2 regions of the Bradyrhizobium sp. sBnM-33 genome follow, and region 1 is predicted to be linked to the other one. Evidence: riboswitches for the same ligand, from Rfam matches in the RefSeq annotation. Region 1 holds a riboswitch; the other holds the start of a gene.

The links. A riboswitch is a leader RNA that binds a small molecule or an ion and turns the genes downstream of it on or off. The one in region 1 is predicted to bind glycine.
Region 2: linked by a shared signal. The riboswitch ahead of gcvT (glycine cleavage system aminomethyltransferase GcvT) and the one ahead of RX328_RS10075 (D-amino acid dehydrogenase) in region 1 are both predicted to bind glycine.

What each region holds. Positions count from the first base shown of each region.
Region 1 covers NZ_CP136624.1:2,169,693-2,185,953, reverse strand. Annotated here, with positions in the region: gene RX328_RS10120 (IS4 family transposase) at 1-10, opposite strand, end outside; gene RX328_RS10115 (hypothetical protein) at 71-319, opposite strand; gene RX328_RS10110 (hypothetical protein) at 425-751, opposite strand; gene RX328_RS10105 (ABC transporter permease subunit) at 791-2,569, opposite strand; gene RX328_RS10100 (ABC transporter ATP-binding protein) at 2,591-3,640, opposite strand; gene RX328_RS10095 (ABC transporter substrate-binding protein) at 3,811-4,923, opposite strand; gene RX328_RS10090 (CaiB/BaiF CoA transferase family protein) at 5,782-7,005, opposite strand; partial or broken gene RX328_RS10085 (acyl-CoA dehydrogenase) at 7,017-8,188, opposite strand; partial or broken gene RX328_RS10080 (dihydrodipicolinate synthase family protein) at 8,465-9,100, shown strand; gene RX328_RS10075 (D-amino acid dehydrogenase) at 9,312-10,538, opposite strand; glycine riboswitch at 10,693-10,789, opposite strand; gene RX328_RS10070 (CoA-acylating methylmalonate-semialdehyde dehydrogenase) at 11,151-12,638, opposite strand; gene RX328_RS10065 (FAD-binding oxidoreductase) at 13,474-14,823, shown strand; gene RX328_RS10060 (sugar phosphate isomerase/epimerase family protein) at 15,309-16,151, shown strand.
Region 2 covers NZ_CP136624.1:4,284,923-4,301,183, forward strand. Annotated here, with positions in the region: gene gcvP (aminomethyl-transferring glycine dehydrogenase) at 1-2,212, opposite strand, end outside; gene gcvH (glycine cleavage system protein GcvH) at 2,385-2,750, opposite strand; gene gcvT (glycine cleavage system aminomethyltransferase GcvT) at 2,777-3,922, opposite strand; glycine riboswitch at 4,063-4,153, opposite strand; gene alaS (alanine--tRNA ligase) at 4,365-7,037, shown strand; gene RX328_RS19650 (hypothetical protein) at 7,087-7,305, opposite strand; gene RX328_RS19655 (Bug family tripartite tricarboxylate transporter substrate binding protein) at 7,404-8,405, opposite strand; gene RX328_RS19660 (winged helix-turn-helix domain-containing tetratricopeptide repeat protein) at 8,556-10,127, shown strand; gene RX328_RS19665 (fatty acid desaturase) at 10,774-11,802, shown strand; gene RX328_RS19670 (adenylate/guanylate cyclase domain-containing protein) at 11,924-13,687, opposite strand; gene RX328_RS19675 (methyltransferase) at 13,992-14,987, shown strand; gene RX328_RS19680 (DUF3455 domain-containing protein) at 15,213-15,719, opposite strand; gene RX328_RS19685 (NADP-dependent isocitrate dehydrogenase) at 15,851-16,261, opposite strand, start outside.

The DNA.
Region 1 (16,261 bases):
CCAGCCCCATCGCGCACCCCACACTTCCGAATCAGGTGCTCAACAAGGAATCACAACAGATTCTGCCGATTCAAGATTTCACCCGCGGCGCGTCGTTCAAATCCGACGTCAAATGTGGGTAATTGAAAGCCGGCGACCCCCGGCGACCCTCGTCGATAACGCCAGAGATCTGGCTGACCGCTTCGCGCTGCCCCTCGACGACGGGCAGTAGCGTCCGCAGATACATTTCCCAGAAGCGCCTATCGACATCGCGCGCAAAGCCCTGACGTAAGTCGGGATCGGCATAGAGCTCATAGCGCGCCCACATCTCTTGCAGCATGGCGCGAAGCTGCTGCTCGATCGGAAACTCGGCTGTCTTGAGGTTCTCGAAGCCGAGATCGTGGCGCCGCCAACGTCGAAAAGGTCGCTTATCTATCTGCGCGCCTCATGCCCTGCGTAGCATTCGTTCGACCCGTACACGGTGATAACCGTGCGCATAGACCTGTTGACGGAGCTGCTTGATATCGCCGACGCCGAAGGCCGCCGCTGCCTTCAGCGGACTGGCGAAGGCCGCGTAAAAGGTCCAGCGCACGCCTGTCGGCAGCGTCGGGTTTTGCCGGCGATCGGTGATGACGACGTCGCACGGATCGCTGGTACCAGTCGGGCCGGCGATAGCGAGCCGCTCTCCTGCGAAATTTTCGCACGCATATTTACTTCGCCGACGGTCGGCAACCGCGATCACCTTACGTACGAAGCCATACTGCGAGCGCAACCGCGGTCGACCAGGGGCCGCCGCCTAGTTATCGGACACTCACGCAACCGGGTTAACGGACGCTCCTTGTAGTCTAAGTCTCGACCGCCACAATGTAACGTACAGAGCAATTAACCAAAGCACAGGCATAAGTGTCAGCAGCGACCCCACTGCGGCGATCGTCGGATCGATCTGTTGGTTTATATTTTCCAGCATCTTCAGCGGAAGGGTGCGAATTGAAAAACCGCTGACGAGCGATGTGACGATCACCTCGTCAAAGGAGTGGATGAAGGCGAACACGGCGCCGCCGATAATGCCCGGTCGGATCAGTGGCAGCGTCACTCTCATGAAGGTCCGCACCGGCCCGGCTCGCATGCTCTTCGCCGCCTGTTCCAACCGCTGGTCCAAATTCGCCAAAGTCGCCGTAACGATGACGACGACATAGGCAATCGACCCGATGCTGTGCGCCAGAACGATGCCGGTCTTTGTACCGATCAGCCCCAAATTCGCCAACCCGAGATAGACCGCGACGCCGACGACGATGGCCGGAAAGGTGATTGGTGTCAGGATCACCATCATCAGAAAAGTGCGCAATCGCGGAAAGGTGCGGGCGAGGCCGAACGCCGCGAGCGTCCCCGCGATAGTCGACAGGATGGTGACCGTGACGCCGATCTGGAGGCTGTCCCAAAACGCGCGAGTCCAGGACAGATCGCCGAAGAAGGAGCGATACCACTGGAACGAAAAACCTGAGGGGGGGAATTCCAGAAATGCCCCTGCACTGAACGACATGATGATGACGATCAGCCCCGGAAACAGCAGATATATCATGACGAGAAGGACAATCAACGCGCCGGCGATCTTCGACCAGCTGCTTTCACCTCCGGCTTGGTAAAGGTGCGCCGTCCAGCGCCGCGCCCGATAGGGAATAGCGATCTCATTGAGATAGCGTAGCAGCGCGCCCAATGAGGACAGCCGGCTCTGCCACGACTTCCGCACCGGTTGCCCCGCGTGGCCCTGCGTACCAGAAAAGTCGAGTCCGAACATGGATAGCATAACGACGGCAATTGCTAGGAGAATAAAGGCCGCGGCGGCGATCGGTGCGAAATCGACGGAGCTCGCGACCTGGGCCGCGATGAAGTTCGACAGCAAGGCGTCGCGCAAACCGCCAAGCGCTTGCGGGGTGATGTAGAAGCCGAGACAGACTACGAATACCAATAGAGCGCCGCTGCGCACACCGGGCAGGCTGAGCGGAAAGAACACGCGCCAAAAGGCCGCTGAGGGACGAGCGCCCATGCTGCGGGCTGCCGCTACCAGCGACTTGTCGATACCCTGCATGACGCTGAGCAGTGGCAGGATCATTACCGGCAGCATGATGTGCACCATGCCGATGTAGACGGCCAGTCGGTTATAGAGGAGCGATAGCGGACTGGAGATCAGCCCGAGCTCGAGCAGCACATTATTGATTAGGCCGCGGTCGCCTAGGATCACGGTCCATGCGTAGGTGCGCACCAGCCCGCTGGTTAACCAGGGAATGAAAACCAGCACGATGAGAGCCGTGCGCACCGGCTTCGAGGCGATCATAATCAAATAAGCCGTGGGATAGCCGACGATGACGCAGATGGCCGTAGCCACCACGCTCATTTTGATGGTCTGGAAGAGAACGACGACGTTCCCCTGCTGTTCAAAAAAAGCCTGATAGTTAACGACCGAAAACGATGGTGCGTTGACGCTCGTCAGGAAAAGCTGAACGGTCGGGACCCCGAAGATGACGAGCAGAATCGCGATGGCAGGAACGGTGAGTCCAGTGGGTATTCGCCCAAATTTCTGAAGCGCTTCCATCCGCCTTCCCTTCTCAGTGCTCTAGCCCGCGACGAAGCGGACATCCGACCGCAGCCACTCGAGGCGCACCTCGTCACCGGGTCTAAATGTCTGCTGACCCGAGGCCACATGCTCGCGCACGGTGACAACGCTGCTGCCGACACGCACTTGGTATTTCCTCAACGGTCCGGCATAGATCATGTCGTCCACTTTCCCAGTGACGAACTGTCGCTGGTCCGCATCGGCACGCTTCGGCGCCGCGGGGGCGGCTATGCAGACACGCTCAGGCCGGATCATGGCCACGGTGCCGGGCGCCGGCACCGCATCGGCTTCGATCTTGAAATCAGGACTTTCGAGAATGTTGGCCTCACCCAAAAAACTCGCTACGAAGCGCGTCGCTGGCCGATCGTAGAGGGCTTCCGGGGTATCGGTCTGCTCGATCCGTCCAGCACGCATGACGACGATGCGATCCGATAGCGTGAGCGCCTCCTCCTGATCGTGCGTGACGCAAATGGTGGTCTTGCCGAACTCCCTGTGCAGGCTCTTGATCTCGCCCTGCATCTGCTCGCGAAGGTTACGGTCGAGCGCGCCGAGCGGCTCGTCGAGCAGTAGGATCGGAGGATCGGCGATCAGTGCGCGGGCGAGCGCAACGCGCTGCTGCTGCCCGCCGCTCAATTGCGAGGGCATGCGGTCACCGAAATCCTTGAGATGCACGCGCTCGAGCATACGGTCGACTCGCGTTGCTCTCTCGGCGGCTTTTATGCCGCGCATTTCGAGCGGAAATTCCAGGTTTCGGTGCACCGTGAGATGCGGAAAAAGCGCATAGCTCTGGAAGACGATGCCCTGGTCACGCCGGTAAGACGGCACTGCGGCTACCGACTTCCCAGAAATAAGGATGTCCCCCTTGCTGGGTGCCACGAACCCGGCGAGCAGCATCAACGCTGTGGTCTTGCCCGAACCACTCGGACCGAGAATGGTCAGGAACTCGCCACGACGAACGGTGAGTGACAAGTCTCTAACCGCAGCGATCGGCCCATACAGTTTTGTGACGTCGCAGAATTCGATTTGCGCGGAAACAGAGCTTTGAGCCAACACCTCAGCCTCAGCAAGCGGGGTTACAGTTCTAACATAAACAGTCACTACTGATACTCCAGAAACCAGATTGCGCCAGTAACGGAAGCGCAGCGCGCCGATCTTGCAGAGCGGCGCGCGCTGCCGAGCTCACCTCTTCAGGAAGAGCTCATGCACAGGACACCTGCGATTTAGCGCACAATCCAGTCGTTCCAGCGCTGGATAAGTCGCTGAGAGTTTGACAAGCCGTCCGATCCGATTTCAGCGTACCACTTCCCATTTACCGGAAAGCTGGTCTTCATGTAGTCAGGATAGGTAGCAAGTTTTCGGGCCACCTTCTCCGGTATCATCTCGTAGGCCTTTCTGTTACTCGGAGATTGCGCGAACAGCTGGGCGAAGGCCGCCTGACGGTCGGCGCGGCTGGTGAATGCAATGAACCTCTGCGCGTTCTGCGGATTCGGACTGCCTTTTGGGATAATCCAATGGTCCCAGGTCAGCTTGGCCTGATTCCGATTGATTTCGAAAGGATCGCCCTGATCGATCAAGGATAGGGCCCGTCCGTCGACGGATTGCACGACATCGGCCACGCCATCGCGCATGATCTGCAGGATCTCGGCTCCAGCCGTCCACCACTTGCGAATGTGCGGCTTGATCTTGTCGAGGCTGGCGAAAATGCGATCAATGTCCATCGGGTAGATCGCGTCCATGGGCACGCCGTCCGCCAGCAGCGCTTCCTCAAAGGGCCCAGGGAGAGGGTTTCCGAATTGGCCAGACCCTAGCGAGCGGACGCCGGGAAATTTCGCTACGTTCCAGAACTCGGCCCAGTTGGTAGGCCGCGGCCTGTCAGCCGGGAACTTCTTGGTGTTGTAAACCATGTTCAAAGAATAGATATAGGCGCCGAAGCCGAATGGATGTTTGCAATAGTCTGCGATCTCGTCCAACTCCTGCTGGTTGTAGATTGAGTAGTCGATCTTCTCAAGATAATCGCCCGCAACCAGACCAAGAGCGGTGGATTGGCCTACGAGAATCGCGTCGATGGTGACGCTATTGGTTTTCACCATGAGCCCAACCTGGGCCGCTCTGATATCCTGGTAGACGGGCATCACCTTGATCCCGGTCTCGGCCTCGAAGGGCTTCACAAAGGCGTTCATAATCGCCTCGCCGAAATTGCCGGCGCTCATGTTCAGCCTTAGCGCGTCCGATGATGCGGCCGACACCGGGCCGGCAACGGAAGACAGCGCACCCACCGCGATAGCGGACGATGTCGCCTTCATGAAACGCCTGCGGTTGATCAAACGGTTCACGTTCCCCTCCTCGCGTGTTGAATTCCGGCCCTCCGGAAGCTTGTCCCGAGTAAATGCTATCGATTCCGGGGGTCGAATTTCCACGATCTTTAACCTATTACAGCCGAAGTTCTGCACATCCAACCGAAACTGCGAAGATTCTTTCCCCCTACCTCTCACTTTTCGCAAACTGGCTCCAGGTGCTATCTCAGGTTGGCAGCGTCGCCTGGCCGCAATTCCGATCGTTCAAGGGCTTCGATGACTCGTTCGTTGCGCTCGAGCCGCATCCATCCGGGCTAAGGCGCGGACAATGGATCCCGATTTCATCGCTTGAGGAGTTCGGGTTTTGCTTGTGTATCCTGATGAGCTCCATCAGGTTTCGATGCCGAAGTTGGTGAACGCCATGACGCCATCATCACCGAGACCGACGACCCAGACGAGGCTGTCCGCGGGATTCCGTTCCATTGGCGAGATCCCACAACCAGCCTTCGTCTTCGCCGAGAATCCTTGGCGACGCAATCGATGGTGGGACGGAATGAACTTTGTTGACCTGCATGATTACACCGCCTGAGTGGAGGGCGCTGGCGCGGGAGGTGTCCCCTCCAGGTCCACATAACTGAAAAGCGAGCCAGACCGTTCGTCACTTCCCGCATCGCGAGCCCCCAAGAAAAATCTTGATCCTAGGGAATCGCGATCCGAAACGCTTCGCTACCGACTTCTTCAACAGCCTGTAGGTGGACGAAGAAGTCGCACGCCATTTCGTTCAGCAACGAGCGGAGTTTTGTGTCCGTACGGCGAATCGAGCCAATTGGATTCGACATGTGAACGATCCAGTCCTGAAGCTCTCGCCTAGCGGCGGTAGTGTCGCGTACGCCGAAGCTAGATGATGCCGCGCCACTTCAGGGTCTCGATTATATCCTTCGGCAGTTCTACCAGCTCCGATAGAACCTCCTCTGTATGCTGTCCGAGTACCGGGGGAGCTAGGGTTTCGCTGGCAGGTGTCGCCGAGAACTTCATCGGAGACGCTACAAGGCGGAGCTTTCCGCCGGTCGAATGAGCCACATTCATGCACATCTCACGATGCTTGACCTGGGGATCATCGAACACCCGGTCCAAGGTGTTAATCGGTCCACAAGGGACGCCAGCCGCCTCGAGAACCTCCAGCCAGTGATCGGTCGACTGCGCGGAAATCAGAGATGCAAGCTGCGGGCTCAGAATGCCGCGGTTCTGCACTCGGGCTGGATTCGTTGCAAAGCGTGGGTCCGCGGACAAACCCGGCCGGCCGGCCGCCGCGCAGAACCGATTGAATTGGCCGTCGTTGCCAACCGCGAGGACAATATGTCCATCAGATGTCGGTAGCGCCTCGTAAGGGGCGACGTTTGGATGTGCATTGCCGAGCCGCCCCGGCACTTCTCCTGACGTGAGGTAGTTAAGAGCCTGATTGGCCAACGTAGCGACTTGAACGTCCAACAACGATAGATCGATACTTTGTCCTTCGCCGGTGTGCCTTCGGTGCTCGAGCGCCGCAAGCATCGCAACCGTAGCGTACATGCCCGTGAACAGATCCGTAATCGCAACTCCCACTTTGACGGGACCGCCTCCAAGTACTCCGTCCGGAAGTCCCGTGATACTCATGAGACCCCCCATCGCTTGGATCATGAAGTCGTAGCCCGCGCGATCTTTATAAGGTCCATCCTGACCAAATCCGGTGATCGAGCAGTAGATCAAGCCGCGGTTCAGGTGACGCAAATTTTCGTAGGCGAGTCCGTATTTGGCCAGTCCACCGACCTTGAAATTCTCGAGCAAGAAGTCGGATTTGGCCGCCAATTTCTTAACCAGCTCTTGCCCAGCAGGATTCGTGATGTCGATTGTGACCGACTTCTTTCCGCGATTACACGAAAGGAAGTAAGCCGCTTCCGAAGTTGGGCAACCAGCGCCATCGGTGAGGAAGGGGGGACCCCACGACCTTGTGTCATCTCCGACTCCAGGACGCTCCACCTTGATCACTTCCGCTCCTAGATCGGCGAATATCTGTCCGGCCCACGGCCCTGCAAGAACACGGCTGAGGTCCAAAACACGAAGTCCGGTTAGACATCCTTTCATTTGGAGAGCCATCAATTGAACGCTTGGATGCCGGTCTGTGCCCGACCGAGGATAAGAGCGTGGATATCGTGAGTCCCCTCGTAAGTATTGACAGCTTCGAGGTTCATCATGTGTCTGATGACGTGGAATTCATCGGAAATTCCGTTGCCCCCGTGCAAATCCCGCGCGACGCGTGCGATCTCGAGCGCCTTACCGCAGTTGTTGCGCTTAACGAGAGAGATCATCTCCGGAGCCTCGAGCTCCTCCTCCATCAATCGTCCTACCCTAAGGCTCGATTGTAGGCCGAGCGCGATCTCGGTCATCATATTCGAGAGCTTCAACTGCACCATCTGAGTCGCGGCGAGCGGCCGTCCAAACTGCTTGCGGTCCAGAGTGTACTGACGGGCTGCGTGCCAGCAGAACTCAGCAGCTCCTATCGCACCCCAGGAGATGCCGTAGCGCGCACGATTGAGGCACCCGAACGGCCCCTTGAGGCCCTTGACGTTCGGCAAAAGGCTGTCTTCGCCCACGCGCACGCCTTCCATTACGATCTCTCCGGTGACGGATGCCCGTAGACTGAATTTGCCGTCGATCTTCGGCGTGCTCAAACCCGGCACGCCTCGTTCGAGCACAAATCCTCGGATGACGCCGTCGTCCGTCTTCGCCCAGACGACGAACACGTCCGCGATGGGGGCGTTGGTGATCCACATCTTGGAGCCGGTAAGCTCAAAACCGCCATTCACCGACTTGGCGCGAGTGATCATCGAACCGGGGTCGGACCCGTGATTGGGTTCGGTGAGACCGAAGCAACCGACCCATTCCCCAGGGCCAGTTTCGGTAGGTATTTGCGCCTCTGCTGTTCGGTCCCGTAGGCATATATTGGATGCATCACGAGAGAGGACTGGACGCTCATCGCGGATCTATAGCCGCTGTCGACGCGCTCGACCTCGCGCGCGATTAAACCGTAGGAGACATAGCCAAGCCCGGCTCCGCCGTACTTATGGGGGATTGTGGCACCGAGAAGCCCGAGCACTCCCATCTCCGTCATGATCTCCCGGTGAAAGGTCTCGCGCCGGTTGGCTTCGAGTATCCGGGGCATGAGTTTTTCCTGGCAATAGGAGTGTGCTGTCTCGCGAACCGATCTCTCCTCTTCGGTGAGTTGCTGGTCCAGAAAAAGCGGATCCTCCCAATTGATGGCTTGCAAGGCATGCTCCGTAATGACGGTTTTTATGCTCAAACCCGGCTAGGCGCCTTCGGGACAGAGCGTAAGAATGGAATTTCGGTGACTACATTGGCGGTAGTAGAAAGAGGCCCGTCGCCCGTATGCCGGCATCGTCACGGCTCTCTGCTCTCGCCGAGAAATCTCTTGGAATTTTCATCTGATATCGCGCGGCATTTCACCAAATTCGCGGCTCCATTCACATAATTCTGCAGAAATTTCGTTTTTGCGCAGTTTTACGCCGAATGGCCCCTCCCGGCGTGGCGGATCGACGGATATCTGATTTCGAACCCGTACTACCTGCGCCCTTCGCAACGCGGGCTGCTGCAGCATTTTACGACGCTCGCCGATCACGCGTCTTCGCCAGTCCTGCTCCACAACATTCCTTACCGCAGCGCGGTCGGCCTGACCAACGAGACGCTGCTGTCGCTTGCCCAGCATTCCAATATCGTGGGCCTGAAGGACTGCGGCGCTGATCGCGCGCAATCGATCGAACTCTTACGTCAGCGTCCCGCCCGGTTTGGCGTTCTGACCGGAGAAGACGCGCAATATTTTGATGCGCTCTGCGATGGCGCCGACGGCGCCATCCTGCTCTCGGCCCATGTCGAGACGGCCGCGTTCGCAAGCGTCCGCTCGCATCTTCACGTCGGCCGCACCGAGGAGGCGCGGGCGGTCTGGCAAGGCATTGCCGAACTAGCCCAACTTCTTTTCGCCGAGCCCAGCCCCGCGCCAGCAAAGTATTGGCTGTGGCGAACGGGATTGATCGACAGCGCCGAGGTACGCTCACCAATCGTTACCGTGAGCGGCGCGCTCGCCGCGCGAATCGATAAAGAAATCGCCTATCGCGGATTGCTGACGGCGCAGCACTGCGAGGACGACTGGGTTAATGCGCGGTAATCCTACTCATGCGGGCATTTGGCGCGCGATGATGATGCTGCCGCTCCTGCGCGCGCCGAAATCGAGCAGAAAAATTGGCCCTCCTGCTCGGTTCGCCCTTAGACTTTTTGCAGTGGCGCGCCGACCTGGATCGCTTGTCGACGTGAGCACGCTCGCCACCTCTCTCGGACCTAAGCAATCGCAACCATCATGCTGCGGTCTTAACGGCCTTTTATCCCTGCGCCGGACCAATCAAGTCTGCAAGAATCTCCGCTGTCGCCGCTGAAAGCGTCCATCCAAGATGGCCATGGCCCGTATTGTAATAGACGCCAGGCCGGCGACCAGGCCGGACCACGGGCATCATATTAGGCATCATTGGACGTAGACCGGCCCACGAAGTGATACTCGAAGTATCGACATCGCGAAAATGCCGACGCACCCATTCGATGAGCGGAAGGATGCGATCCATACGTATGTCACGATTGGTCCCGTCAAACTCCGCCGTTCCCGCAACTCGAAACCTGTCCGCGCCCAGTCTACTGGTGACGATTTTTGCCGTCTCGTCGAGTAGGCTCACATAGGGCGCGGATTGTCTGCTCTGCTTGGAATCGAGGGAGATCGTTATCGAGTAACCCTTCACCGGGTAGACGTTCAGCCGATCACCCAACATCGCTGCGAACTTCCGGCTCGCGACTCCTGCACACACGACGGTCGCGTCAGCCTCGATTGAAAATTTTGGTTGCAATGTCCCCTCTGACCAGCCTATGGAGAATTTGCTTCCAGACGTGGCAATTGTGTCCACGTTCGCGTCAAACACAAATGTCACTCCTCGCCTAGCACATGCTGCTGCCAACCCACGCGTGAACTTGTGAATATCGCCGGTGGAGTCTGACGGCGTGTAAAAGCCACCATGGCACTGGGTTTGAAGGGTTGGCTCGATGGCACGGATTTCTTCCGGCGTCACCGCGCTCCGGTCGAGGCCTCCCTGACGGAGCAATTCATTGACGCGCAAGCCGGCCTCGAAGCTTTGCTTGTCATGATAGATGTGCAGAATCCCTCTTCGTTCCAGATCGAACGTAATCTGCTCTCGATCGGCTATCGAAAAAAGATGCCGTCGAGCTTCAATAGCAAGCCGAGCCGTCTCAATTGTATTTTGACGATAGTTCCGGGCGTTCCAGACGAACTCGCCGATCCAGGAATATTTATGCCAAGAGGGAGTGAGGCGCATCAGAAGCGGCGCGTCCTTTCGGAACATCCATTGCAATCCCTTCAAGATTGTCGCGGAACTGTTCCAGACCTCAGAATTGCTGGCTGATAACTGGCCACCATTCGCGAACGACGTTTCCATGGCGGGATACCGGTGCCGATCTAGCACCGTGACCGCATGGCCTCGCTCGGTCAACGCATAGGCCGTGGTCACGCCAGTGATACCAGCACCAATAATAACAATGTGGCTCATAGACTTCTCTCGGCTCCCGAGTTGGCTCGCCCAAGTCACGCAGTGACTTGGATAGCCCCATCTGTCTCGGTACCTGAGAGCTTAGTTCATTCACGTGAATCGTGACGAACATCCCCTTCGGTGGGCGTCTTCCGATGCCTCTCTCCAGATTGCTTCTAACGAAGTGGTCCTTTTGCCTGAGAGTTTCCGGGGCGGTTGCTCCATCGGCGTCGGACGTCCGCAGGACTCCCGATCTCTCCCACTTCGTCGTGTATGACACCATAATAGGTTAGTCGGTCATGAAGGTCAACGATGCTTAGTTACCCGAAAGCCTTGAGCTAAAGTTGCAAAACGCTTTCGACAAATATGCCAAGGCGGCTGAAGCCTCCTTAAGCCCTCCTCGGCGGCGCTATGCTCTCTCTTTCACAGTGATATTAGCAACGTTCTCACACACCTCTACTCATCAGGGATCATACTCTGCACACAACCTTCCCAATGCCCAGTCAGGACCCGCTTCAGCGCGCATCGACGACACTATCGCTGCGCTGGATCGCTGGCTCCCTCCATCAATCCATCAGGATGCACACGATCGCACGAGCGTGCCACTTGCATTTGCCGTAAGTTGATAGGCGACTACTTCATCGTCGGCATAATGAAGTCGGCGCCAGCACGAGTGCCGGTTGGCCATCGAGATGTGATCGTCTTCAGCCGCGTGTAGAACCGAACGCCCTCCGGACCATGCATATGGTGGTCACCAAAGAGCGAGGCCTTCCAACCTCCGAACGAGTGAAACGCCATCGGTACCGGAATAGGAACGTTGATGCCGACCATCCCGACCTTGATCTGATGGGCAAACTCTCGCGCTATGTCTCCATCGCGTGTGAAGATCGCGGTTCCGTTCCCAAACTCATGCGCATTGATGAGGGTGGCCGCTTCGCCGTAGTCCTTCGCTCGCACCACCGACAGGACGGGACCGAAGATCTCTTCCTTGTAGATTTTCATCTGGGGCTTGACATGATCGAACAACGACCCGCCGATGAAATATCCTTTCTCGTAGCCCTGCATCTTGAAATTTCTACCATCGACGATAAGTTTCGCGCCCTCGCTTACGCCGGCATCGATGTACTCGGTGACCTTCATGAGGTGTTGCTGCGTGACCAATGGGCCCATTTCGGCTTCCGGATCGGTCCCCGGTCCGATCTTGAGGCTACGAACCTTCGGCGTGAGTCGGGCGATGAGTTCGTTGGCAGTCCCCTCCCCGACTGGAATAGCTACCGAGATGGCCATGCAGCGCTCGCCGGCTGATCCATACGCGGCTCCCATCAGCGCATCGACAGCCTGGTCCAGGTCCGCATCCGGCAACACGATCATATGGTTCTTCGCTCCGCCGAGCGCCTGGCAACGCTTGCCGTGCTTCGCCGCCGTCTCGTAGATATATTTGGCGATGGGGGTCGATCCCACGAAGCTGACCGCCGAAATGTGGGGATGATGAAGCAAGGCGTCGACCGCCTCCTTGTCTCCCTGGACGACGTTAAAGACCCCATCGGGTAGGCCAGCTTCCTTCAGCCAGTCGGCGATCAAAAGAGAGGCTGACGGATCACGCTCGGATGGCTTGAGGATGAAACAGTTGCCGCATGCGAGCGCGACCGGAAACATCCACATGGGCACCATCGCAGGAAAGTTGAACGGCGTGATGCCAGCCACAATTCCAAGCGGTTGCCGCAGGGAGTGGCTGTCGACACGGGAGCCCACATTTTCGGTGACCTCACCCTTGAGGAGATGAGGAGCGCCGGTCGCAAACTCGACAACCTCCATGCCGCGCTGGATCTCGCCCACCGCGTCTGCGTGTACCTTCCCGTGTTCGGCGCTGATCACGGCTGCGAGTTCCGACGTGCGCTCTTCAATGATGCGCAAAAACCGGTTCAGGATGCGAGCCCGTCGAAGTGGCGTGGTTTCCGCCCATGCTTCGGATGCATGTGCCGCGGCCGCAACTGCATGGTCAACGTCGGCCTTGCTTGCGAGCGACAGAAGCCCCGTCTGCTCGCCCGTTGCGGGATTGAAAACCGGCTGCGTCCTCGATCCCTGAACGGCATAGTGCCGGCCACCGATGTGATGGCCCATCGAGTTTAGCATGTGTCTTACTCCGAGCTTTTGGTTCTTAAGCAATCTAGCTGCCGAGGACCTCGAATCCGGTGACGAAACGCGGGATGGAGGCCACGCGGCGCAATCGAAGCGAGCTTCTGCGCAAACTCGAATGCGATGAGATGGCTCATGTGAACCCAGGGTGCGCAATCCAGCGAAATCAACTACCGTTCGACGGTCTGAACATCAGCGGACGGTCGAGGACCTGCATTCACGCACCAATGCCGGCCGCATCGCCAATGATCTTTCTTCCATCGATGCTCGTGTAGTGCATCCGTTGTGCTGAGCTGAGAAGACGCGGCGGCCGAACTGACGATTGGCGGTGAACCGCCAGATTTGTTCGAGATGACGCCAGAATTCATGTTGCGGCTCCTGCAAACGCGACGCTAAAGCGCCACGCTCTTCGTCGCGCAACAAGTCCTTTTCTTTCCGCCGCTATCGCGTTGAAATTGCTTCATGCTGTTGCAATTAGCGAGCAACACAAACACTCCTGAAAGGCGATGAGAAATCAAAAGCACCTCTCGAGCCCCTCCGCAAAACGTCATTTTGCAGCCCTCAAATGCAGGATTTCTGCGCAAACAAGTGATTTGCAAGACTCTACCCAAGTGTTGTTATCGTATGATTTTCGACGGCTTTAGCCGCTAGCAGACCTTGGACAAAAAAAATGACGCGGGAATCTTCATTCCAGCTTGCGATCGACGATCACGACCCCAGTGCATCTGGTCGCCCTGCCAGAGCTGCAAGTGACCGGTCTGCTGAACTTTCTGCACCATTGTCTCTTTGTAGCGAGATATTCATGAGCAGGCCGGACGACGTGAAGCTTCTTGGAGCGTTGCAACAGGCGCTCGGCGATCAGCTCGTTCTGACCGGGGAGCGCATCCCCACAAAGGCGAGGAGCGACAGCAGCCATACTGGCCACCATTTGCCGATGATCTACATCCGGCCATGCTCCGTCGAGGAAATCTCGAAGGCGTTGCGAGTCTGCAATAGCTATCGCAACCCAGTGGTGGTGCAGGGCGGTATGACTGGGCTGGCAGGCGGGGCCAATCCGGACCCCAATGATGTGGTCATTGCCATGGACCTGCTTTCTGGTGTTGAGGAGATCGACACCGCCGCTGGCACGATGACGGTGCTGGCCGGCACCATTCTGGAAGTGGCGCAGAAGGCGGCGGAAGAAGCGGGTTTTCTGCTGCCAATCGATCTCGGCGCGCGGGGTTCGTGCCAGATCGGCGGCAATCTTGCCACCAACGCAGGTGGCATCCGCGTCATCAGTCATGGTGTGACGCGCGATAATGTACTGGGGCTGGAGGCGGTGCTGGCCGACGGGACGGTGATTTCATCGCTCAACCGCATGCAGAAAAACAATACCGGGTATGATCTGAAGCAGCTCTTCATCGGATCGGAAGGGACACTAGGTGTTATCACTCGCGCGGTGCTGAAGCTGAAGCCTTTTCCAGTCCATCGGGCAACGGCGTTGTGTGGATTGAACAGCTACGAGGATGTCGTCGCACTGCTTCGTCAAGCTCGGAAATCGTTGACCGGCCTCTCGGCGTTTGAGTTGATGTGGGAAACATTCTTCCGCTTCAGCTGCCAAGCGGAGGGTTTTGAGATTTTTGAGGCTGATTACCCTTTTATCGTCATCATTGAGCAATCCGGCGAGACGGTCGGCTTGGAGGAATTTCTGAGTGCAATGTTTGAGGAAGGGCTGATATCGGATGCGCTGATCGCCCAGTCCGAAAAGGAGCGCGGCCGGTTCTGGAAGATACGCGAAGGACTTTCATTGGGTGCGCTGCCACGTCTTATCGAATACGATGTTAGCCTGCCCATTGGTGTCCTCGATTTGTATGCGAAGGAAGTGACCGCAGCGCTGGAGACGGAGTATCCAGGAGTTCACGTTTCCGTTTTCGGCCATGTCGCCGACAGCAATATCCATCTGTGCATTTCCGCCGGGCCGATCGATGCCAGCGCGGAGCATCGTATCAACACGATCGTCTACGAGCGCGTGCGCCAACATCGAGGATCGATTTCTGCCGAGCACGGTATCGGTACGCTGAAGCGGGATTATCTCATTTATTCGCGTAGCCCAGAAGAGCTGGAGGTGATGCGTCGGATCAAGCAGGTGCTTGATCCGCGCTGCATACTCAATCCGGGGAGAGTGATTTGATGGATGAGTTCTGGGCCGCGCCAGTAGATCACGAGGGATAGTAGCTGGGCAGCGCTGGGAGCTCGCAAATTTGATCTTCGAACGTGAGCTTGAAGAAAGCGCAGGCCGAGCAAATGTGCTCTATCACCCTGTCGAATCAACTGCTGTCTATGTACCAGGCTCAAAATCGTCCGGATATCCCTCTCGCTGGTTCGTATCGCTTACTTCCGTCTCGATCAAAAAGGTGCTGTCCCATGCCCATTACGACGACAAAATGTAACCTGACGAACTCGACCGCGTGTTCGGACGGCAAGGGGGCAGCCCGGTGGTGTAAACCAGGTGGCGACTTACGACACATGGTGGCCGGCGCCCGCTACGCCATGTTCCTTGCGGCCTGCACGTTGGCCATAATCTGGAGCGGTCCAAAGAACGGTCAGCACGACATCGCCTCGGACACCGCCGCGAGTAGCAGGCTGCCTGCAGTCATGCCGGCGCGGGCCTGATCGATGGCGCAACAACTGCGCGTCCTGCAGTCGCTCTGGGCGATGGAGCGGCGGCTGGCCGATACTCCGGAATGGCCGCTGCAGACCCAGCTCGCGATGATCCGCGATGCCGGATTTGATGGCGCTGGCGTGCGCTTCGTCGATCCCGTCCTCGCGACCGAGGCGGCAGGATTCCTGAAGTCGCATGGCATGATCTGGCAGGCGCAGTGCTATCCGAAGACTGTCGATGAATTAAAGCCCGTGCTCGAGCTAGTGGCGCGGCTCGGTGCCGATCATGTCAACCTGCAGCCGGATGTTCGTCCGCAGCGGCTGGAGGCCTGCATTCCCCTGCTTGAAGGCTGGCGGCGACTGGCGGAACAGGCCGGTGTCGCCGTGCACGTCGAGACCCATCGCGACCGCATGACGACCGATCTGTTCTTCACGCTCCAGCTTCTCGATTGCTTTCCGGATCTACGGCTGACGGCTGATCTCTCGCATTATTTGGTCGGCCGAGAATTCGCCTGGCCAGTCGATGACGCCAACCACGCGCTGATCCACCGCATTCTCGACAATGCTTGGGGCATTCATGGCCGGATCGGAAGTCGCGAGCAGGTGCAGGTCTCGCTTGGCTTTCCGCAGCACAAGGGCTGGGTTTCCTTGTTCATGGCTTGGTGGGAGTACGGCATGCGCTCCTGGAAGAGGCGCGCCGCGCCGGACGCGACTCTGACCTTCCTCTGTGAACTGGGTCCGCCACCTTACGCCATCACGGGTCCGGACGGCAAAGAGCTTTCCGATCGTTGGCAGGATGCGCTGGTCATGAAAAACATAATCCGGGTCTTGTGGGACCGGATCGCTAAAGAGCCGTGAGCCCGGCCGGCGCCACGATCTGTGTGCTGCCTGCAAAGCTGCAAACAAGCGCCCAATTGGGGCGGCCTCCCTGCCCGCTGTAGAAGCGTGCCCGAAAGGCAATAAACAGC
Region 2 (16,261 bases), 2.1 Mb from region 1:
TGGGATCGCAATTTGAAGGATGACTCGGCAGATAGGGCGCGAGATGCGCCTTCACGCCGATTGGGCCCATGCCCGGGCCGCCGCCGCCATGCGGGATGCAGAACGTCTTGTGCAGGTTGAGATGCGAGACGTCGGCGCCGTAGTCGCCGGGGCGCGAGAGGCCGACCTGCGCATTCATGTTGGCGCCGTCAAGATAGACCTGGCCGCCATGGCTGTGCACGATGTCGCAGATCTCCGTGATGTGCTCCTCGAACACGCCATGTGTCGAGGGATAGGTGATCATCACGGCGGCGAGATTTTTGGAATGCTTCTCCGCCTTGGCGCGGAGATCGTCGACGTCGACGTCGCCGCGCGCGTCGCAGGCCGTCACAACTACCTCCATGCCGACCATGCTGGCAGACGCCGGATTGGTGCCGTGCGCGGAGGAGGGGATCAGGCACACCTTGCGGTGCGGCTCGCCGCGCGCGGCATGATAGGCGCGGATCGCGAGCAGCCCGGCATACTCGCCCTGCGCGCCGGAATTCGGCTGCAGCGAGACCGCGTCATAGCCGGTGATGTCACATAGCCATTTTTCCAGCCGCGCAAACAGCGCGTGATAGCCGGCCGCCTGTTCGCGCGGGGCGAACGGATGGAGCGAGCCGAACTCGGGCCAGGTCAGCGGGATCATTTCCGTGGTCGCGTTCAGCTTCATGGTGCAGGAGCCGAGCGGGATCATGGCGCGGTCGAGCGCGAGGTCGCGATCACTGAGCTTACGCATATAGCGCAGCAGCTCGGTCTCGGAGCGATGCGTGTGGAACACGGGATGGACGAGAAAGGCGCTGTCGCGCTTCAGTTCGGCGGGCAACGTTTCGCGCGCGCCCAACTCGACATCTGCATAAGACAGCTTGCCGCCGAAGGCGCGCCACACCGCTTCCACTGTCGCGGCCGTTGTCGTTTCATCCACGGCGATGCCGAATGTGCCGTCACCGATGCGAAGGTTGATCTTCTCGACGAGCGCGCGCGCGACGATCTCGCTCTGCTTCGCGCCCGCGGCAACCGTGATCGTATCGAAGAACGCCGGCGACGCCGGTGCATAGCCGAGTTTGGTCAGTCCCGCCGCCAGCACCGCGGCGCGGCGGTGCATGGTGCGGGCGATATGCGTCAAGCCTTCCGGGCCGTGATAGACCGCGTACATCGAGGCGATCACCGCCAGCAGCACCTGCGCGGTGCAGATGTTGGAGGTGGCCTTTTCACGGCGGATGTGCTGCTCGCGGGTCTGCAGCGCCAGCCGATAGGCCGGCTGCCCCCGCGAATCCACCGACAGTCCGACGATGCGGCCGGGCAGCGAGCGCTTTAGCGCGTCGCGCACCGACATATAAGCCGCGTGCGGGCCGCCATAGCCCATCGGCACGCCGAACCGCTGCGCCGAGCCGATGGCGATGTCGGCGCCAAGTTCGCCGGGCGAGGCGATCAGCGTCAGCGCCAGCAGATCGGCCGCGACGACGGCGAGCGCGCCCTTGGCGCGCAGCGAAGCAATCGCCGGCCGGAGGTCGCGCACCGCGCCCGTCGTTCCCGGATATTGCAGCAGACCGCCGAACACATCGGCGCCTTCGAGATCGGCGAGGGGATCGCCGAGGACGAGATTCCAGCCCAGCGGCTCGGCACGGGTGCGCAGCACGGCGAGCGTTTGCGGATGCACTTCCGCATCGACGAAGAACGATTTTGTTTTCACCTGCGAGGCGCGCTCGGCCAGCGCCATCGCCTCCGCTGCGGCGGTGCCTTCATCGAGCAGCGAGGCGTTGGCCACATCGAGCCCGGTGAGGTCGCAGATCATGGTCTGGAAGTTGAACAGCGCTTCCAGCCGCCCCTGGCTGATCTCCGGCTGATAAGGCGTATAGGCGGTGTACCAGGCCGGGTTCTCCAGAATGTTGCGCTGGATCACCGTGGGCAGAATGGTGCCGGAATAGCCTTGGCCGATCAGCGAGGTGAACACCTGGTTCTGCGCGGCGAGCTCGCGCATATGCGAAAGCGCCTCGATTTCGCTCAACGCGGGGCCGACATCCAGCGGCGCCTTCTGCCGGATCGTCGACGGCAGCGTCTGGCTCATCAATTGGCCGAGGCTTTTCGCGCCGACGCTCTCCAGCATCGCGCTGATGTCGCGCGGCGAGGGGCCGATATGCCGGCGAACGAAATCGGTGGCGGCTGCGGCGGTGGTGTTGAGCGGCGCGTTCATCGCAATTTCCCTTGTTGATCGTCATGCCCGCCCCCGGCGTCATACCCCGCGAAGGCGGGGTATCCAGTACGCCGTGACGTCAGCGATTGAACCGAGACTTCCCGGCGTACTGGATCGTCCGCCTCCGCGGACGATGACAGCGAGTATGAGGTTGCCGGTTGCCTCATCATCCTCACGCCGTGTGTGCCTTGTACGCGGCCTCATCCATCAGGCCGCCGAGTTCGCTTTTGTCCGCGATCTTCAGCTTGAAGAACCACGCCTTGCCGCCGGCGTCGGAATTGACCAGCGCGGGCTCGGCGGCGAGCGCTTCGTTGACCTCGATCACTTCGCCAGAGATCGGCGCGTAGACGTCGGAGGCGGCCTTCACCGATTCGACCACCGCGGCGGCTTCGGCCTTCTTCAGGGCGCGGCCGACTTTCGGCAGTTCGACGAACACGACGTCGCCGAGCTGCGACTGCGCGTAATCAGTGACCCCGATGGTGGCGACATCGCCCTCGATGCGGAGCCATTCGTGGTCGGATGTGAACAGCGTCGTCATGAAAACTTCCTTCAGCGTTTGCAGGTTCAGCGCTTGTAAGTGTTGGGAACGAAGGGCATGGCTGCGACCTGCAGCGGCAGGCGCTGGCCGCGCACTTCGGCAAAGACCTGCGTGCCGTTTGCGGCGAGTGCGGTCGGCAGATACCCCATAGCCACCGGCGCATTGAGGCTCGGGCCAAAACCGCCCGAGGTGACATTGCCGATGGGATCGTTCGAAGCAGTATCGGCAAACAGCAGCGCGCCTTCGCGCACCGGCGCGCGGCCTTGCGCGCGCAAGCCGACGCGGCGGCGCGATGCGCCTTTTTCAAACTGTGAGAGGATTTTTTCTGCGCCCGGAAAGCCGCCGGCGCGGGCGCCGCCGCTGCGGCGGCTTTTCTGCACAGACCATTCCAGCGCGCCCTCGACCGGCGTCGTCGTGGTGTCGATGTCGTGGCCATAGAGGCAGAGCCCGGCTTCCAGCCGCAGGCTGTCGCGCGCGCCAAGTCCGATCGGCTGCACATCGGTGTTATCGAGCAGCGCCGTCACCAGCGCCTCGGCCTGTTCGGCCGGTACCGAGATCTCAAAGCCGTCCTCGCCGGTATAGCCCGAGCGGGAGACGAAGCAGTCAAGGCCGGCGACCTGGCGCGGGCCGCTATCCATGAACCGCATGGTGGCGACGTCGGCGCCGAGCTTCGCCAGTACCGACTCCGCCTTCGGCCCCTGCAGCGCGATCAGCGCGCGGTCCGTCAGCGAATCGATGATGCAGGTATCCGAGAGATGCGCGCGCAGATGCGCTTCGTCCTCGGCCTTGCAGGCGGCGTTGACGACCAGAAACAGGTGGTCGCCGAAATTCGCCACCATCAGATCGTCGAGAATGCCGCCGTCTTCATTGGTGAACTGCGCGTAGCGCTGCCGTCCCGGCGCAACCGCCAGGATGTCCTGCGGCAACAGCCGCTCCAGCGCCAGTGCCGCGTCCTCCACTTTGCCGGATTTCGCCCGCAGCGTGAGTTGGCCCATATGGGAGACGTCGAACAGGCCGGCGGCGCTTCGTGTATGCAGATGTTCCCTGAGCACGCCGGCCGGAAATTGCACCGGCATCTCATAGCCCGCGAAGGGAACCATTTTGCCGCCCCGCCCGACGTGAAGCGCGTGCAACGGGGTGCGTTTTAGGGGAGCTTCATCGCGTGCCAGCATCGTTAAGGCCCTCAGCGGGTTCCGGGGACCAGCCCCCGAACAACCCAAAGAAAGCCCCATCTGTCGCTGTGCCTGAGAGTATTATCCCGTCGGCGGACGCCCTGGGCACATGTTTGCCCGGCGTCTCTTTCCAGATGCTATTTCATCACGCGGTCCGTTTGCCTGAGAGTTTCCGGGGCGGTTGCTCCTTCGGCGCCGGCGCTTAAGCCGATCTCTCCCGACGTGACGTCTTACAGATAGGAGGGAAACACAGCCCTGCCAAGCCTGTCAACGCAGCCGCAGCATTATCAACGGGACTTGCGCGCCATCTTGTGTGCTGCGGCAAGCCTATGATCCGCCTGCACAGTTTCTGGACACCGCGACGGCCCTTGTCTAAAAGCGTTCGGCCGGAAGATTGGGCTATTTGCAGCCCAACCCGGCCATATTTCCGATTGGAATGGACATGAGCGGCGTTAACGAGATCAGGTCGAAATTTTTGGACTTCTTTGCCGAGAACGGCCACGAGATCGTGCCGTCCTCGCCGCTCGTGCCGCGTAACGACCCGACGCTGATGTTCACCAATGCCGGCATGGTGCAGTTCAAGAACGTCTTCACCGGCGTCGAGAAGCGCCCTTACCAGCGCGCCACCACCTCGCAGAAATGCGTGCGCGCCGGCGGCAAGCACAACGACCTCGACAATGTCGGCTACACCGCGCGGCATCTCACCTTCTTTGAGATGCTCGGCAATTTCTCGTTCGGCGACTATTTCAAGGAGCGTGCGATCGAGCTCGCCTGGAACCTGATCACAAAGGAATTCGCGCTGAAGAAGGACAAGCTGCTCGTTACCGTCTACCACGACGACGAGGAGGCGGCGCGCCACTGGAAGAACATCGCCGGCTTCTCGGACGACCGCATCATCCGGATCGCCACCTCGGACAATTTCTGGGCGATGGGAGACACCGGCCCGTGCGGTCCGTGCTCCGAGATATTCATCGACCGCGGCGAGCATATTTGGGGCGGGCCTCCGGGCAGCCCGGAAGAGGACGGCGATCGCTTCCTTGAATTCTGGAACCTGGTCTTCATGCAGTTCGAGCAGGTGACGAAGGACGAGCGCGTCGCGCTGCCGCGCCCGTCGATCGACACCGGCATGGGGCTGGAGCGCATGGCCTGCATCCTGCAGGGCGTCGACAGCGTCTTCGAGACCGATCTTTTCCGTCATCTGATCGATGCCGCCGCTTCGGCCCTCGGGCATGGGCCGGAGGAAAAGAACGTTGGGTCGTTCCGGGTCATCGCGGACCACCTGCGCTCTTCAGCCTTCCTCGTTGCCGACGGCGTGCTGCCGTCGAACGAAGGCCGCGGCTATGTGCTGCGCCGGATCATGCGCCGTGCGATGCGCCACGCGCAGCTCCTCGGCGCGCGCGAGCCGCTGATGCATCGTCTGGTCTGGGCCCTCGTGCGCGAGATGGGTCAGGCCTATCCGGATCTGGTGCGCGCCGAAAACCTGATCGAGGAAACGCTGCGGCTGGAAGAGACCCGTTTCCGCAAGACGCTGGAGCGCGGGCTAGCGATTCTCGACGAGAAGAGCGCCGGCCTGAAGAAGGGCGACATGTTCGACGGCGACACCGCCTTCACGCTGTACGACACCTACGGCTTTCCGCTGGATCTCACGCAGGACGCGCTGAAATCGCGCGGCATCAGCGTCGACCAGGCGGCGTTCTCTGACGCCATGGAGCGGCAGCGCGAAAAGGCGCGCGCGTCGTGGGCCGGCTCGGGCGATACCGCCAGCGAGGCCATCTGGTTCCCGTTGCGCGAAAAGCTCGGCGCCACCGAATTCCTTGGCTACGACACGGAGAGCGCCGAGGGCGTGGTCACGGCGCTGGTCAAGGACGGCAAGGATGCCGACAGCCTGAAGACGGGCGAGAGCGGCGCGATCGTTTTGAACCAGACGCCGTTTTATGCGGAGTCCGGGGGTCAGGTCGGCGACACCGGCTTGCTGACGGGCGAGGGCGTCAAGTTCCGCGTTACCGACACGCAGAAGAAGGCGGGCGATCTGTTCGCGCATCTGGGCACCGTGGAGCAGGGCACGCTGAAGGTAGGCACCGCGCTGCAGCTCGAGGTCGATCATGCGCGCCGGTCATCGATCCGCGCCCATCACTCGGCGACGCATCTGCTGCACGAGGCGCTGCGCCAGGTGCTCGGCGACCATATCGCCCAGCGCGGCTCGCTGGTAGCGCCCGACCGTTTGCGCTTCGACTTCGTGCATCCAAAACCGATCACGGCGGAAGAGCTCGCCCGCGTCGAGGACATCGCCAACGACGTGGTGCTCGAAAACGACGAGGTGACGACGCGGCTGATGGCGGTCGATGATGCCCGCGAAGCCGGCGCGCGCGCCCTGTTCGGCGAGAAATACGGCGACGAGGTCCGCGTGGTCTCGATGGGCAAGCAGGCCCGCGCGCACGGCCAGAACGCGCTCGGCTGGTCGGTCGAATTGTGCGGCGGCACCCATGTGCGCCGCACCGGCGATATCGGCCTGATCTCGGTGACCGGCGAAAGTGCGGTGGCCTCAGGCGTACGACGCATCGAGGCCTTGACCGGGCGTCATGCGCGCAAGCACGCCAATGATACGATGGCGATTGCGAAGACGGCGGCGTTCGAGCTGCGCACCAGCGTCGACGACATGCCGGCGCGCATCGCAGCGCTGATGGAAGAGCGCAAGAAGCTCGAGCGCGATCTGTCGGATGCGCGCAAGAAGCTCGCGATGGGTGGCGGCGCGGGCAACGGCGCGGCGGCCGGCGGCGTGCGCGAAGCGGGCGGCGTCAAGCTACTGGCCCGCGCGGTCGAGGGCGTCGAGACCAAGGATCTCAAGAGCCTGGTCGACGACGGCAAGAAGCAGATCGGCTCCGGCGTCGTCGCGATCGTCGGCGTCACCGAAGACGGCAAGGCCGGCATCGTCGTCGGCGTCACCGCCGATCTGACGGCGCGATTCAACGCCGTCGAACTGGTGCGCAAGGGCTCGGAAGCGCTCGGCGGAAAGGGCGGCGGCGGCCGGCCCGACATGGCGCAGGCTGGCGGCCCCGATGGAGCCAAGGCCAACGCGGCGCTGTCGGCGATCGAACAGGCGATGGCTGGGGCCTGACCTGCCGCCATTTCTGGCATTGAACCTTGCGGCGTCGCATTGCCGCTCGTTATGATGCTCGGCCGTTCGGCTCCAGCCAGGTCGCCGCCATCGGATCGATTGTCATGGTGCTCGGCGGAATCGTATCGCTCGGATCGAACGTCGGTACGTTGCGAAAGGCGATGGTTGCCATGAGCGCTGCCGAGGTGCGGCGATCGGATCTCATCAGCAGGATCGAGCTTCGAGTGGTTGGTGACACGACAATGAAATGGATCCGAGGTGCTTGCATGTGCAGGCTCCCGGTTTGGATAGGAGCCAGCTTCACCAGTCCGCCAGTGCACCTGGCTCGGAATGCAGGATATTGCCTGGTAGGCGCCCCCGGGGCCTTCAATCAGTCGGGACGAACCCGGTTGCTTGAACGATCGCTTTCCATCGTTCGGATTGCGATGCGATCAGCCGGGCAAAGTCCCCCATGGAGATCGCGTCAACTTCGACTGCTAATTTTGCCATGCCGGACTTTACCTCGTCGGTGCGCAGGGCCCTTTGGATAGCAGCATTGAGCTTTTCGACGATATTCGCTGGCGTCTTCGCTGGAACGAAAACCCCATACCACGTGAGGTCCTCAAGCGACGGATATCCAGCTTCTCCCACCGTTGGCACAGCGGGAAGAAACGGACTGCGGTGCGGTCCGGTGGTCGCCAGTGCACGAAGATCTCCGGATCGGACGAGGCCCAGGGAGCTGCCGACTGGCATAATGGCTGATGCGATCTCCCCTTTGAGCAAATCCTGGATCGAGCCGTTGCCTTGATAGGGTACGTGAAGAAAATCGAAGCCGGCGGTGCGGCCCAGCATCGCACCGAGGAAATGCAGCGTGGTGCCGGCACCCGCCGTGCCGTAGGTGGCTTGCTTTGGGTTGGCGCGGCACCAGGCGACGAAATCTGCAAGGGTCCTTACGTCACCCGGCACCTTCGGACCTACCGTCAGCAAGGTCGGGGTTGAGGCGACGGTCGACACCGGGGTGAAATCCCGCGGCTCGTATCTGAGTGTCTTGTGGACGTGCGGAAAGAGCATCATGAATCCAAGCGGCGCGAGCAGCATGACCGTTCCGTCGGGGTCAGCAGTCTTCACTGCCTCGACCGCGACACGACCGGCTGCACCAGGCCGGGTCTCGACCACGATCGTTTCCGCATAATCCTTCATCTGGCCGGCTATGAGCCTTGCCAAGGCGTCCTGCAACCCGGGCGTGAAGCCCGTCAGTATATGCGCGGTTCTAGCGAGCGGTTGTGCGATGGCCCGCTGTACGAGACCCGTGGCGGAGAACGCGACACCGGCCGCCGACACGGTCAACAAGTCACGTCGTGTGATCATCAACTGTCTCCCCGACTTCATCTCAATTTCTCCGCGCGGGCTCTATCTTCGGATGTACCACGGCAAGGATGGGAGATGCTTGGCCTTCGGCTTACTTTTTCCTTACCGACAGCTTATTGTTGCGCTCAGGCATAGGGACTTCGATGGTTGACCGTCGTGCAGGGAAGTGGCTTGCGCTATTTCTTTGAAGATTTTTCCTTCGATACCGCCCGGCGCGAGCTGCGTCGCGGGACAGATGTGATCGTTATTGCGCCGAAGGTTTTCGACTTGCTTATCTATCTTATCGGCAATCGGGAACGCGTCGTCAGCAAGGACGACCTCATAAGAGCCATTTGGCAAGGCCGCGTCGTCTCGGATGTGGCCCTGACTACCCGCCTGAATGCTGCGCGGAAGGCGATTGGTGATTCCGGAGATGAACAGCGCCTGATCAAGACTTTTCCGCGCAAGGGCGTTCGTTTCATCGGCACCGTGCACGAAACGCCCGCGCCCGCCGGCGCAAGGCTCGCAAGCGACTCGCCGAAATCGGGCCTAGCCGTTCCTAATACACCCTCGCTGGTCGTTTTGCCGTTCACCAATCTGAGTCCTGATCCCGAGCAGGGATATTTCGCCGATGGCGTGACCGAGAGCCTCACCACGGATCTATCGCGCATGGTTGGTATCTTCGTGATCGGTCGCAACACTGCTTTTACCTACAAGGGACGGCATGTCGATCTGAAGCAAATCGGTCTGGAACTCGGCGTTCGCTATATCCTTGAGGGGTCCGTGCAGCGTGGTGGAGGTCGCATACGCATCAACGTCCAGCTCATCGATGCAGAAAGCGGCAATCATCTGTGGGCCGAACGATTCGACAAGCCAATCGCCGATCTCTTCGATATGCAGGATGAAATTGCCGCGCGTCTTGCCAATCAGCTCGGAACGGAGCTGGTCACGGCCGAGGCGCGACGAGCGGCGCGGGCGCCACATCCAGATTCGATGGATCTATATTTCCAGGGCATGGCGAGTGTGCACCGGGGATCGGACCCCGTAAACCTATCGCAAGCGCGTAAGTTCTTCGAACAGGCCCTCTGCCGGGACGCCGGCAACGTTGAAGCAATGGCTGGCATGGCGTTTGTCGATGCCATGCGGGGAACCTCCATGCAGACTGGCGACCGGACTGCACGCCTCATGGCGGCCGAGATGTCTTTGGCCAAGGTGCTTGGACAGACGCCAAACCACGCCATGGCGCATTGCCTCATGGGCGTTGTCCAGATTTTTACCAAACGCGCCGCTCAGGGCATCGCCGAATGTGAGCGCGCGTTGGCGCTGGATCGAAATCTGGCCACCGCTTACGCGTGGATTGGGCTTGGCCAATGTTATCTGGGTCGAGCCGAGGAAACCGAAGCCCACATCATGCAGGCATTTCGGCTTTCTCCCCGCGATAACAGGGCGTTCACCTGGATGATTAATGCCGGCGTCGCGCAGTCATATCTTGCGGCCGATGAAGCTGCTGTCGACTGGTTCAAGCGGGCCATCGAGACCAATCGGAATGTCGCTGCGTTCGTTCACGTGTACCTTGCCGCGGCGTTGGCTCATCTCGGGCGGATCGAGGAAGCGCGGGCTTCGATACAGACGGGACTGGCCATCGACCCCAATTTCACTCTCACCCACTTCCGCGCCAGTTCGCCAACGGACAACCCGACCTGTCTCGTACAGCGTGCGCGGATTGCCGAGGGCATGCGCAATGCAGGACTACCGGAAAGGTGATTGGCAAACCGGCATTCTGTTTCGAGATGGGTCAGTAGGATTGCACGTACGAATGACTGCATTTGGCACATCCTGTCATTTCACAGCGCTGCGGAATTTGGTCGCTATTGAAGCAATAGCGGACGTGTTCCTACAGCCCAGGCGGTGCTGCCTGTTCTCGACCTTGGAGGCTAGTTTGAAAATGGGGTGGCCAATTTCGTTTTCGGCGAACCCGTGCAAATACGGATAGCATTAGTCCGATCTGAACTTTCGTCGGATGGCTGTCTAGAGCATCCAGCGCGGAGAGCATTGGGGGCGCACCCCATGGAGTGCTTCATTCACAAAGAGAATATCCGTCGCGTCAAACCGACGCGAATTACCCAACGGGAACAGCGGTGACGCGGGGCTGCAGTCCTTGACGTCGCCTCAGTTCGTGTCCATATGTCGGGAAATCGACACTTGGGCGGACGACTGGCCGCTTTGCCTTGTTCCCGACAGGCACGCACGTTTCAGACCCTTCTCCAAAAATCGATCAACCGACGGAGCTGCCGATCAATCGGCGCTTCGATCTTACGTGCACCGGTCAGAAGGGGATATCTCTGTGCCTAAGAGCACTGTGCAGCGGTTCAACGGGCAAGAGGGCTTCGGCTTCATTCAACCTTCCTCCATTCAACCTTCTAATGACGGCGATGACGCGGTCGACGCCCGGCGTTGGAAGCGCATTTTGGCCAACTACAGCACGCCAACTCGGCTGCGCAGCATTGCCGAGTTGGCGATCACGGCCTTGCCGCTCGTCGTGCTTTGGACCGCGGCTTGGTTCACATTCTCCCTCGGCTATGCCTGGGCGTCGTTACTCATTGCGATTCCGGCTGCCGGCTTTCTCGTACGCCTGTTCCTCATCCAGCACGATTGCGGTCATGGCACTTTTTTTGCCGGCCGCCTGGCGAATGACTGGGTCGGCCGCGTCCTTGGCGTGCTCACGCTCACGCCCTACGACTGTTGGCGCCGCACGCATGCGATTCATCATGCCACCACCGGCAACCTCGATCGCCGCGGTATCGGCGATCTCGATACGCTGACAGTGCGCGAATACCGAGCCCTTTCCTGGTGGGGTCGTCTGAAATACCGTCTTTACCGCCACCCGCTGATCATGTTCGGGGTCGGACCAGCCTATCTGTTTCTTTTGCAACACAGGATTCCGGTCGGCCTCATGCGCAACGGTTGGCAGCCCTGGGTCAGTACGATGGCAACTAATCTCGCGATTGCCGTCATCGTCGCTACGCTCACATGGTTTATCGGCATCAAGGCGTTCCTGCTCGTGCATCTGCCGATTATGCTGCTCGCCGCCACGGCCGGCGTATGGCTGTTCTACGTACAGCATCAATTTGAGCACACCGCATGGGAGCGCGACGAGAGCTGGAACCTGCATCAAGCCGCTCTGCACGGCAGCTCGCATTACGATCTGCCGGCGCTGCTGCGCTGGTTCACTGCCAACATCGGTATTCACCATGTGCATCACCTCTCCAGTCGAATTCCCTATTACCGGCTGCCGCGCGTGCTGCGCGACTACCCTGAACTAGGTGACGTCGGTCGCATAACGCTGCTGCAGAGCTTTCGGTGTGTACGGCTTGTGTTGTGGGACGAGGCGCAGCGCCGCTTGGTGTCGTTCCGGGAAATCAGAACCCGGGAGTTTTAGGAAACAGCGCCAGATCTCGCCGCACCATCGCGGTGGCGACTGCGAGTTCTCGATCCCCCGATAGCTGCGATCACTTGAGATCGCCGTCGGGCGCCGAAACGAGAAGACTTTGCGACATCGCTCAGCCGTTCCACCCAGCCTTCGCCAGACCTTCTTCGATGCGCTGGGCGTAGATAGCGTCTCGAAACGGAAGCCTCGCGCTATACGCGCTTCGCGAGATCTCGGGCTCCCGGCGGCGGATTTCCTGGATACATTGCGCCGCGTCCGCCTTGCGGCCGAGCTGCCCACGACTGGCAGCCAACATCTGATGACCGAGCCAGTAGAGTGGCGTCAGCGTCACGGCGCGGCGGGCGGTCTCCTCCGCGGCTTCATAGGCTTCGAGTTGGTAGTGGGCGACGGCCATCGCCGGAATACAGCGCCCGACGGTACGATCGTGCGGGCGCAACTGAAACGAATGAGCGACGGTTTTCAGCGCTTCCTCGAATTCGCCGACGCAGTCGAGCGCATAGCCAAGCACCGAATAGGCGTGCGCGAGACTCGGATTAAGCGCAATCGCCTGCCGGGCCGCCGCTATGGCCTCCTCGTGCCGGCGCAGCCAAAGCGAGCTTTGGGCGAAAAACATGTGCGCCCGCGCATCCTTCTCGTCGAGGGCGACTGCCTTGCGGGCGAACTCGAATGCGCTTTGCAGCTTTGACTCAAAGTCCGCACCAAACTGCGCCGAAATGTACTTGCTGTAAGCCATGCTGGCATAGGCCGGAGCATAATTGGGATCCGCCTCAATGGCTGCCGTGAACAGGCGCTGCGCCTCGGCTATGCTTTCCGGATTGAATCTATAGAGGTGCCAATTGCCGCGCTGAACCAGATCGTAGCCGGTGAGGCCTCTGCGCGTCGTTGCCCGGCGCTCCTCTACTTCCATGATCTCCGGCTCGACCGCGGCCGCGATGCTGGTCGTGATGTCGTCCTGAATCGCAAACAGATCGCCGAGCTCGCGATCGTAGCGCTCCGCCCAAATGTGGTGTCCGGTCAGCGCGTCGATGAACTGGGCGGTGATGCGGACCCGGTTCCCCGCCTTGCGGACGCTTCCTTCCAACACGTAGCGGGCGCCGAGCTCCCGGCCGACCTGTTTGATGTCGATTGAACGGCCCTTGTAGACGAAGGAGGAGTTGCGGGCGATCACCGGGAATCGGCACCACGTCGCAATCGCTGTAATGAGATCCTCGCTGATGCCGTCGGCAAAGTACTCTTGCTCGGGGTCGCCGCTCATGTTGGCGAACGGCAGCACGGCAAAAGTGGGGCGATCGGTGAGGTTCGGCAGTTGCGCGCCAGTTGCGACGGAACCGACCGGTGCCTGGGGCCGATCGAAGACGACGCGGTAAAGCCGCACCGGCCGGACGATGTTCTTGAGCTGCCGCTCGCCGAGGTCTTCGAAGCCGAGATCGAGCCGCCCACTCGCGTCCTCCTGGACGCGGGCGGAGACGCAGATGCCGCCCGGCTCGGCCATGGTCTCGAGCCGCGCTGCGATGTTGACGCCGTCGCCATAAATGTCTCCGCCGTCGATCATCGTATCGCCAGCGTTGATGCCGAGCCGGAACACGAGGCGCTGCGACTCCGGCACGGTGGCATTCCGCTCGGCCATTCCGCGCTGCACCTCGACGGCGCAGCGGACCGCGCCGAGAACGCTCTCGAAAGTGGCGAGAAAGCCATCCCCCGTGGTCTTTACAATCCGGCCGCGGTTCTCCCGGATCTTAGGTTCGATCAACTCTCGAAAATGTGCCACGAGCGCGGCGTGAGTGCCTTCCTCGTCGACGCCCATAAGCCGTGAATAACCGGCCACATCGGCCGCCAGGATGGCGGCGAGCTTGCGTTCAACTTCTGCGGTGCCCATCACTGTCGCCTCGTTCGAAAGTCGGGACCGTGACGACGAAGTATAACCGAGGCCGCGACAAACTTCACGGGCTTCAGTCGCTCGTTTTCCTCCCGACTCAGGGGGGCCGGAGAAGGTTTGCTTCAGTCCTCTCAAGCCCAATTTATGAGCGCGCGCTGGATCGTTTGAAGCTCGGCATGCCTATGGACAGCATGGAACGCGAGATCAATCCGGCAATCCAAGATAATGATCGAGCGTCACCGCTACTTCAGTATTTCATTTAAACGTAAATCCAGTGAGGCTCTGGCCGCTTGGAAAGAACATCATGCTCAGTCCCTCTCAACAACTCATTCGACTCGGCTTTGGCTTCATGATCTCTCAGGCATTGAATGTTGCTGCAGACCTCAACGTTGCGGATCGCCTGGCCGCTGGAGAACGGAGCGTGGACGATTTGGCGGCAGAGACGGGCTGTCGCGCTGACGCGCTCTATAGGATCATGCGGGTTCTCGCCGCCGAAGGCATCTTTCGCGAAACCGCGGACCGTCGTTTCGAACTAACCGAATTAGGCGCGGCGTTGCGTTCCGACGAGCCCTCAAGTCCCCGCGACCTGATCCGAATTATGAACCGGGAGCCATACCTTGCCTTCGCGCAGCTCGACCATTCGGTGCGCACCGGCCTACCGGCATTCGATAAAGTGTTCGGAAAGCCGAGGTTCGATTGGTTGGCCGACCATCCCGACGATGCTGCGCTTTTTCAGCATGCTATGATCGCCCTAAGTCAAGGTGATAACGAAGCCGTAGCCGAGGCATATGATTTTGGGCCTTTTGCTCGGGTCGTCGATGTGGGTGGCGGCCATGGGCAGCTCCTATCCAAGATCCTCATGCGACATCCCCACCTGTCGGGCGTGCTATTCGATCTACCAGCCGGCGTTCAGATGGCGCGGGCCGGTGCGGGGGATTTTCCACCACATACCGAGTTCGCGGCCGGGAGTTTCTTCGACTCTGTTCCAACGGGCGCGGACGCTTATATTCTGAAGAAGGTCATTCACGACTGGAATGACGAACGGGCGGTGCACATCCTACGCAATTGCCGGGACGCGATGAAGCCACACGGAAGAGTGCTTGTTGCGGAGACAATTATTCCCCCTGGGAACGAACCAAGTACGATTAAATTAATCGACGCAAATATGCTTGTCGTCACCGGGGGCGTCGAGCGTACCGAAGCCGAATATGCAGCTTTGTTTACTGCGGCGGGACTGCGCCTTGAGCGCGTCATCTCTACTGGTCAGCCGATTTCAGTTCTTGAGGCAAGCCAACTTTGAAAGCCTTGAAGTTTATCGGCTAGAGCAGCCGACGCTATTGGCACATCGCTTCATCTCACCGCGCGCGGAAGTTGGTCGCTATTGGAGCAATAGCAGACATCGATTGAGGTGCGCCAATCAAGCTTCTTCATGAGTGCGCGCGCTGGTTCGTTTGAAGCTCATCATGCCTGGGCAAAGCGCGAAGCGCATCTTCGCGCCACGTGTCCCGGCCATGACGGACAGCGTTCAGCTCTTGCGCAAAAACACGTAATCCGCTGAGTAGGGCACGTTGCGATAGGTGCCCGGCCTGTCGCAGGCACCTTCCAGCTTTCCGCCTGCCGTGTTGATCCGCTGCACAGTGGTCACGCCGTTAAGAATCCCGGTGCCGCGCCCGGACGTTACTTCCAGCTTGAGCCAAGGAATGTCGTTCGGCGTAGCGCCGGGGGCGTTGCCGATTGCCTTGCCGACGACGGCGCTGCTGTCGATGTGCTCCCAGTTCGGACCGGTGTAGTGCCGGCCGACGGTCTTGCCGTCGAGCAATAGTGTCGCGATCGGCTCGCGGAATGCCCAGGCCAGCTTGCCGTCGGCGGCAGCCTTGCATTCGTAGACCTGCGCGCCCTCGGCGTGCAGCGTGAGCACGGTTTTCTCTCCCGGCGCCGCGATGGCGTCGGGAAGCGGTGTCTGGGCGGAGGCGGTGACGAATGAAGCAGTCAGCAGGAATGCAGCCAGGGCGGTGTTGTTAAGCAACGACATGGTGGTCCTCCGTCGTTGATCTTCGTCATTGCGAGCGGAGCGAAGCAATCCATAGCGCGGCATAACGGCTTGATGGATTGCTTCGTCGCTTTGCTCCTCGCAAAGACGTGGAGGGAGCTATCGAAGGCGGCTTATGCCGCCATCGCCTTCTCAAGGTTGCCGGCGACCTTGTCGAGGAAGCCGGTCGTGGACAACCAGCGCTGATCGGCGCCGACCAGGAGCGCGAGGTCCTTGGTCATGTAGCCTTCCTCGACGGTCGCAACGCAGACCTTTTCCAGCGTGTCGGCGAATTTGGCGAGCTGCGGGTTGTTGTCGAGCTTGGCGCGGTGGGCGAGGCCACGGGTCCAGGCAAAGATCGACGCGATCGAGTTGGTCGAGGTTTCCTTGCCCTTCTGGTGCTCGCGGTAGTGCCGGGTCACCGTGCCGTGGGCGGCTTCGGCCTCGACCGTCTTGCCGTCGGGCGTGAGCAGCACCGAGGTCATCAGGCCGAGCGAGCCGTAGCCCTGTGCCACCGTGTCCGACTGCACGTCGCCATCGTAATT